Regions from separate parts of the Agrobacterium sp. O3.4 genome, predicted to be linked through region 2. Evidence: riboswitches for the same ligand, from Rfam matches in the RefSeq annotation. Region 2 holds a riboswitch; the other holds the start of a gene.
What was found. A riboswitch is a leader RNA that binds a small molecule or an ion and turns the genes downstream of it on or off. The one in region 2 is predicted to bind cobalamin.
Positions count from the first base shown of each region.

Region 1: linked by a shared signal. The riboswitch ahead of M0412_RS18545 (DUF1636 family protein) and the one ahead of bluB (5,6-dimethylbenzimidazole synthase) in region 2 are both predicted to bind cobalamin.

Region 1 is NZ_JALPZP010000003.1:288,368-292,653, reverse strand. It holds gene M0412_RS18555 (cobyric acid synthase) at 1-1,170, opposite strand, end outside; gene cobO (cob(I)yrinic acid a,c-diamide adenosyltransferase) at 1,172-1,789, opposite strand; cobalamin riboswitch at 1,922-2,141, shown strand; gene M0412_RS18545 (DUF1636 family protein) at 2,260-2,685, shown strand; gene cobW (cobalamin biosynthesis protein CobW) at 2,682-3,719, shown strand; gene cobN (cobaltochelatase subunit CobN) at 3,751-4,286, shown strand, end outside.
Region 2 is NZ_JALPZP010000001.1:955,327-959,612, reverse strand. It holds gene M0412_RS04650 (DUF2865 domain-containing protein) at 1-853, shown strand, start outside; gene bluB (5,6-dimethylbenzimidazole synthase) at 1,302-2,018, opposite strand; cobalamin riboswitch at 2,115-2,298, opposite strand; gene M0412_RS04640 (TolB family protein) at 2,371-3,201, opposite strand; gene M0412_RS04635 (glyoxalase superfamily protein) at 3,394-3,771, shown strand; gene M0412_RS04630 (NAD+ synthase) at 4,052-4,286, opposite strand, start outside.

The DNA of each region.
Region 1 (4,286 bases), on a different contig from region 2:
GGATAAATCAATTCCGTCGAAACTCCTGCCACGCACGGAAACCAGCCGCTTGTAGCCGGTCAAAACCGTATCGACATCCAGCAGGCCAAGCCCTGATACCGTTCCCGGCGGTCCTTCTATGCCGTCAGGATCGGCAACGGTTTTGCCGAGCATCTGGTATCCGCCGCAGAGGCCGAGAACATAGCCACCGCGCCGGGCATGGGCCTTGATATCGATATCGAGGCCCGCGTTTTTCAGCACTGCGAGATCGGCGATGGTGGATTTCGAACCACAAAGCAGCACCAGCCGGCAGTCGGGGGGAATTGTCTCGCCCGGCCGTATGCGGATCAGTTCCACATCCGGTTCCATGTCGAGGGGATCGAGATCGTCGAAATTGGAGATATGCGGCAGGATTGGCACCGCGATGCGGATTTTTGCGCCCGGTTTCTGCTGGCCAGGGCCGGAAAGACCGAGCGCATCCTCTGCTGGCAATTTCGCGGCATCGGAAAAATGCGGCAGAAGCCCGATGGAGGCCCAGCCGGTTTTTTCCGCGATCATCCGCATGCCGTCGGAAAACAATGTGGGATCGCCGCGAAAGCGGTTGACGATGAAGCCCGCTATCATTGCCGCGTCATCGCTTTCGAGTACGGCTTTGGTACCGACGAGGCTGGCGATGACGCCGCCACGGTCGATATCACCGATCAGGATGACGGGAGCGTCGGCTGCGCGGGCGAAACCCATATTGGCGATATCATTGGCGCGCAGGTTGATTTCAGACGCGCTGCCCGCCCCCTCCACCAGCACCAGATCGGCCTGTTGTTTCAGGTGCTCAAAGCTTTCCAGCACACGCGGCATCAGCCCGGCCTTCATGTGCTGATAATCCGCAGCTTTGGCATTGCCGAAGATCTTGCCCTGCACCACCACCTGTGCGCCGGTCTCGCTCTGGGGTTTCAGGAGTACCGGGTTCATGTGAACGGAGAGTGGTACACCCGCCGCCCGCGCCTGCAGCGCCTGGGCACGGCCGATCTCGCCGCCATCGGCGGTTACCGCCGCGTTGTTAGACATGTTCTGCGGTTTGAACGGCATCACCGACAGGCCGCGCCGGGTGAATGCCCGGGCAAGGCCGGCCACCATCAGCGATTTGCCGACGTCCGAGCCGGTTCCCTGAAACATCAGCACCCGTGCGGTCATGTCAGAATTCTATCCCGGCCTGCGCCTTCACGCCCGCCTTGAAGTGGTGTTTCACCAGGGTCATATCCGTCACCATGTCGGCAGCGTCGATCAGCGGTTGCTTGGCATTGCGGCCGGTGACGATGACATGCAGATCGGGCCTGCGACTGGACAGGGTTTCAACGACCTCTTCCAGCGGCAGGTAGTCGTAACGTAGCGCGATGTTCAGTTCGTCGAGGATCAGGAGGCCGATGGTTTCGTCGGCCATCAGGACCTTGGCTTCTTCCCAGGCCTTTGTGGCTGCGGCAACATCGCGTTTCAGATCCTGCGTGTCCCACGTGAAACCCTCGCCCATGGTGCGCCAGACAACCTTGTCGCCGAAAAGCGTCAGAGCCTGTTGTTCGCCCGTCGACCATGCGCCCTTGATGAACTGCACGACGCCGACCCGCCGCCCGGTGCCGAGCATGCGCAAAGCAAGGCCGAAGGCCGCCGTGGACTTGCCTTTGCCCGGGCCGGTATTGATCATCAGCAGACCTTTTTCGATGGTCTTTGCCGCAACTTCGGCATCCTGAACCGTCTTGCGGTTGACCATTTTCTGCCGGTGGCGTTCGGCTTCGTTATCGCTGATGTCGCGCGTCATCGCGTTTTCCTTCTCATCCTGCGGTGCGGGACCGATGCCCCTGCCATTCGGAGCGGCGACTATACCCAATTTGCCGCACCCGGCAATGCGTGAGGGGCAGGCCACGGCATTGACCCTCCCCCTCGTTCAGCCTAATGGTAGCGGACTGACGGTCTTTTCCCGGCAACGGGAAAAGCTAAGAGGGAACACGGTTCCACCCGGACAATGGGTCATTCCGTGGCTGCCCCCGCAACTGTAAGCGGTAAGCCTGCACCGTAAAGCCACTGGACCCTTGAAGATGGGTTCGGGAAGGCGGTGTCCGGGTGTTTTGAAGCCGCAAGCCAGGAGACCTGCCGTTTCAGAAAAACGTCTGTCGGGCGGGGTGCTCCGGTCAGTCGGTCAGATCGAATATTGGGTTTGCGCATCTGCGCATGCCGTTTTCGATGTCAGCACCCCGACGATTTTTTTAAAGGCGCGGGAAGCGAAACGGTTTGGATATTTCAGCGACATCTTCATGTGCAGGCGGAGACACGCAGGCTGACACGGCCTCCGGTGTGGTGGTCTTCGTTTGCCGAAGCTGTCGCGATGAAGCCGATCCCAATGCCGAACCACGCGCCGGTTTGCGTCTCGCCGAAGCCGTCATCGCGAAGGCGGAAGCATCCGGTGTCGTTGTTCGCTCCGTCAGTTGCCTTGCCAATTGCAAGCGCAGCCTCAGCGCCGTGCTTCGTGGCGCCGACGGCTGGTCCTATGTGTTTGGCGGGCTGACGCCCAATGACGCGGAAGACCTGCTGACAGGCGCGCATATGCTGGCCGCCTCCGCAGACGGCCTGATGCCCTGGCGCGGCCGCCCCGAACCATTGAAGCGCGGCATGGTGGCGCGCATTCCCCCATTCAATTTTACCGAGGAGAGATCATGAGCACCCTTCTGGACCGCGTTCCCTGCACCATCGTCACCGGCTTTCTGGGGGCCGGAAAAACCACGCTGCTGCGCGGCCTTCTCGAAAAGCTGGATGGCAAGCGGCTTGCCATCATCGTCAATGAATTCGGCGATATCGGCATCGATGGCGAAATTCTCAAGGGCTGCGGCATTGAAAGCTGCCCGGAAGAAAACATCGTTGAACTGGCCAATGGCTGCATCTGCTGCACGGTGGCGGATGATTTCCAGCCCGCTATCGAACAAATCCTCAGCCGCCAGCCGAAGGTGGAGCATATCCTCATCGAAACGTCCGGCCTCGCACTGCCGAAGCCGCTGGTGCAGGCCTTCCAGTGGCCGGCGATCAAGAGCCGCGTGACAGTGGATGCCGTGGTGGCCGTGGTGGATGGCGCAGCCCTTGCCGAGGGACAGGTTGCCCACGACATGGAAGCACTTGCCGCCCAGCGGGCCAATGACGAGGCGCTCGATCACGATGATCCGGTAGAGGAAGTTTTCGAGGATCAGGTCGCCTGCGCCGATCTCATCGTGCTGACCAAGGCTGATCTTCTCGATGATGCCGGTCTCGAGAAGGCGAAGGCTCATGTGCTCGAACATCTGCCGAGGGCGGCGAAGATTGTCGTCGCGTCGAATGGCGCCATTGATCCCGCCGTGCTGATCGGCCTTGGCCTTGCGGTGGAAGAGGATATCGAAAACCGCCGTACCCATCACGATGGCGCGTTCGACCATGAACACGACGATTTCGACAGCTTCGTCATCGACCTGCCGGCCGTGAGTGACCCGGAGGCGCTGGCAGCCCGCATCGCCGAGACGGCGGCTGCGGAAAATGTCCTGCGCATCAAGGGTTTCATCGAAGTTTCCGCAAAGCCGATGCGCCTGCAGGTGCAGGCTGTCGGCAGCCGCGTCAATCACTATTATGATCGCCCATGGGCGGCGGGTGAAGAACGCCGCAGCCGGCTCGTTATCATTGGTGAAAAGGGCATCAACCGCGAAAAGATCGAGCAGATGCTGGCAGCCTGACCGCTACGGACTTTTACTGGGAATGCCTTAGATGCATATTCTCGCCACCACATCCTCGTCCCTGGACGATCTGATCGAGCCGGTTGATCTCAACCAGCCCCGTTCGGATGTGGTGATGCTGTCTTTTTCGGCAAGCGATCTTGCCGGGCTGGAAAGGGCGTGGCGGCAGGCTGGAGATGCGCTCCCGTCGCTCTCCGCCGCCAACCTCTCCGAGCTTCGGCACCCCATGTCGGTCGATCTGTGGATCGAAAAGACGGCGGAGCATGCCCGTGTTATCCTTATCCGGATTCTCGGTGGAGCTGATCGATGGCGCTACGGCGTCGATCAGCTTACCATGATGGCCCGACGGCGCGGCATCAAGCTTCTGCTATTACCGGGCGAGTGCAGCGACAGGGACGAAAAGCTCGAAGCGGCCTCGACCGTGGACAGGCAGATACTGGCCTCTGCCCTTTCCTTTTTCCGTGAAGGGGGAAGGGCGAATATGGGCAGCCTTGCAACTGGTCTTGCGGCTCTGGCAAAGGATGGCGTGTGGCCGGATATTGAGGCCGAGCCTCTGCCGAAGGCCGG
Region 2 (4,286 bases):
CCCCAATGCCGGCCTCTGCGCCGAGATCGGCGATGCGCTGGTGGATGCCGAGGCCGAACGTGACGCCATCATTCGTGACCGTGATGACGCGATGGCGGCTCAGCGCAGCGATGATGGCGGCATCAGGCGCCAGCGCATTCTCGCCGCACTCGACGCCAATGGCTGCAGCGCAATGCCGGAAACGGACAGGCAATCGCCGCAGGCCCCGGATGTCACCCGTTATCCCGATGCTTTCCGCCAGGGCGACCGTGAGCCGGGACGGACGGGCCTGTCGCCTTACCCCAATGCCGCCGCCGAGGGCGGACTGCGCACCCTTTGCGTACGCACCTGCGACGGCTCGTTTTTCCCGATCGCCTCCAATGCCTCGCCGCTCGATTTCCGCGCCCAGGCGGAGCAATGCCAGAAAATGTGCCCGGGCACGCAGACCGAGCTTTATTTCCACTCCATGACGGATCAGGAAACCTCCGATATGGTCTCGGCCGAAACCGGCAAACCCTACAGGGACCTGCCCACCGCCTTCGCCTATCGCAACGCGTCTACGAAAGCGCCCGGCTGCGCCTGCAACATGGCCGCCTATCACGAGGACATGCAGAAGCAGGAAGAGGCCGCCCGGCCACAGGCCGAAAAGCCCTATTCCGGCATCACCACCATTCCGTCACCGCAGGGCGACAAGCCGAAGGAACCGGCCGAACAGCAACAGGCGGCAAAACCGCCGGAGCAACCGGTTCCCGAACGCGATTATGATCCGAACGACGCAAAAGTCCGCGTCATCGGCCCGAAATTCCTGCCGGACCAGACGGGCCGCATCGACCTGAAGAACCCGGCACTGAAGGGCATTCAACCGCAGCAGTGATATGTGTCGTGAGCGAGCGCCCGACCCTTGTTTCTTCTCCCCGAGGGGGAGAAGTCCGCGACAGCGGGATGAGGTGGCAACGTCAGCGATATTCGGTGAGCTAGCCCCCTCATCCGACCCTTCGGGCCACCTTCTCCCCCTTGGGGAGAAGAAACGCGCAGCACCGCCTTGCGACGGCACTTCCCCAGAACCGGGGCCGGGCTTGCCGCAAAGCAGATCAAAACGGCGACGGGGTTCCCCGTCGCGCAGTAAGCCGGCGGTTAGGACCGGGCGGGTGCCACAAGTTTCTTCTCCCCGAGGGGGAGAAGTCCGCGGCAGCGGGATGAGGGGGCAACGTCAGCGATATTCGGTGAGCTGGCCCCCTCATCGGACCCTTCGGGCCACCTTCTCCCCAGGGAGAAGAAAAAGCGGCAACGCTTCACTTCATCCGCAGACCGTTATCAGTGCCTTACCGCCCACCCCAGCGATTGCGAAACACCAGCTCCTCCAGCGGCACACGCTGGCGCCAGCCCTTCACCGCCAGTTCCGGTTCGGTATAAAGCGTATTGACGCGCCCGAGGCACAGCCAGGCGACAATTTCGATGTGCTCAGGGATATCAAGAATGGTGCGAATATCGCTGTCGTGGAAAATACTGACCCAGCCGACGCCGATGCCTTCGGCGCGGGCGGCAAGCCAGAGGTTCTGGATGGCGCAGACTGTGGAATAGACATCCGTGCGCGGATTGTGGGTGCGCCCCAGCACCACCTCGCCACCGCGTGTTGGATCGCAGGTCACGCAGATGCTGAGCGGCGCCTTGCGGATGCCTTCGAGCTTGAGACTGCGATAAAGCGCCTGCTGCTCGCCCGTAAACATCGCCGCCGCCTCTTCATTGGCCCGGCTGAAGGCCACAAAGGCGGCCTGGCGCACGGCCCCATCGGTGACGAGCGTGAAATTCCACGGCTGCATGAAACCGACAGAGGGAGCCGAATGCGCCGCCTTCAGGAGACGCTCGACAAGCTCCTCCGGCAGCGGATCAGGCAGGAACTGGTCGCGCACGTCGCGACGCGTCTCGATGGCGCGGTAGATCGCCTCGCGCTCCGCACCGGAGAATGGCTGGGCAGGCGAAAGCGCATGGTCGAATGGATCGGTTTGCAATGGATTGCCAGCGGACGGGTCGGTCGGCATCGTTTAACCCCAACAATGCGGGCGCGCGGATGCCGAAACCATGCCGGTTTTCGCATGCACGACGCGCCTCTTCAGCAACCTGCCGCCGTCCGCGCGGTTCGGTCTATCCTGCCAGGCCGGTCTTCTGACTCGGCTTCATCCGCCCTCTTCGCCTTCCCGAATGACTTCAGTGGCTTTTTGAAAAGGGCATCCGCCTCACAGCGCTGGGCACGTTCCGGTTTCTCACCGGATTCCCGATTCTCCCGCCACAAGGGCGGGCACCTGACTGAGGAAGCTATGAGCAAGAAGGCTTGCGAATGCAAGTATCGCGAGGCCGGTGCGGCAATGTGACCTTAACGAAAGCCAAATCGCATTACGCCACAGGGAAGTAACGCACATAAGCGAATTCATCACCGTCCGGCGACCAGTTGGGCGAGTTCATCGTGCCCTGCCCGCCGAAAAGCTCAAACAGCGTTTCGACATTGCCGCCATCCATATCCATCAGCCGCACGCGCACATCGAGATCACGCGGATGGTCGAAAACGTCGCCGTCATAGGAGACGAACACCACCTTGTCCCCTTTGGGAGACGGGTGCGGAAACCAGTCACCATAGGAACTGTCAGTGATGCGCTCCACAGCGGAGCCATCCACCCGCACCCGCCAGATCTGCATCAGCCCGGTGCGGCTGGAATTAAAATAGACCCACGCACCATCAGGCGAATAATCCGGCCCGTCATTGCGGCCCTCACCATGGGTCAGACGCGTCTCGATGCCGCTGTCGATATCCATGGAATAGATGTCGAAGACCTGATCGCGAATGCCGCAATATGCGAAACTCTTCCCGTCCGGCGCCCAGCCATGCCAATAGGAAGGAAGGTTCTTCGTCATCAGCCTTGGCGCACCGCCCGCCGATGGCAGAAGATAAATGGCGCTCTTGCCGAATTTCACCTTGTCGGAAATGGCATACAGCGAACCATCAGGCGAAATGCCGTGGTCGTTGTTGCATTGCGTCGCAAAGCCGGTATCGACCTTCTCCGGTGAAGCATCACCGGATGGGGACAGGCGATAGAGCAACCCCTCGCTGTTCAACAGCAGATATTTGCCATCCGGCGACCAGTTCGGCGCCTCGAACAGCTCCGGCGTCTGCCACACCACCCGCATCTGCCGGGTGCGGATGTTGAAGATTTCGATGGAACTGCGCATGCTGCCTCCCGGGGCTGTCGATAGTCTGGCTCTGATCGTTGGCGGACGCAGACATTCCGTTTGCTTTCGCCGCCATGGTGATTATGATCCTATGGCCGCAGGCACCGTCCTGCAAATTCAAATCGGAAAAAACGCCAGCGTTCCGGCACCGCCCGTAACCCTTCCCGTTTCTCCCAGATCCGAGGTTCCGCGATGAATACCATCGCCGATCACGGCATCCGCTTCGGGCGGATCGCCGCAATGCTTCCTGTCAAGAATATCGAAAAGGCCCATGACTTTTATGTCGGTGTGCTGGGCTTCACAAAAACCTTCGAAAACGGCACTCCCGTCGGCTTCATGATCCTCAAACAGGGCAATGCCGAATTGCACCTGACATTGCAGCCCACCCATAAGGCAGCGCCCTTCAACGTGGCGCATATGATGGTCAGCGATGTCGATACGCTGCATGAGATTTGCAAAAGCCATGGGCTGCGCATCATCAAGGCTCTGCAGGACAAGGATTATGGCCTCAGGGCCTTCGTGTTTGAAGATCCTGACGGCAACCGTATCGATGTGGGGCAGGTTATTTGAGGTGAGTGAAGAGTGGCGCGGGGTTTTCTCTGCGCCATTCATGAACCCCCATCGCGGACTGAGCGCATGCCGCTTGTTTCTTCTCCCCGAGGGGGAGAAGGTCGCGGCAGCGGGATGAGGGGGCAAGGGTCGTGATATACGGCAATGGTGCCCCCTCATCCGACCCTTCGGGCCACCTTCTCCCCGGCGGGGAGAAGAAATATGCCGCACCGTCTCACAGGCAATTACTCTGGATGACACCGGACCAGCGTTAAAGGCCCCCCTCCGGAAACCGCCTTAATCACCGATCCCGGAACCGGTTGGTGATCGGATAACGCCGGTCACGCCCAAAGTTCTTCTTGGTGATCTTCACACCCGGTGCCGATTGCCGGCGCTTGTATTCGGCGAGATAGAGCAGATGCTCCACCCGGTGCACGGTCACCACATCATGGCCGCGCGCCAGAATTTCCTCGACCGACATTTCCTTCTCGACGAGGCATTCGAGAATATCGTCCAGCACCGGATAAGGCGGCAGC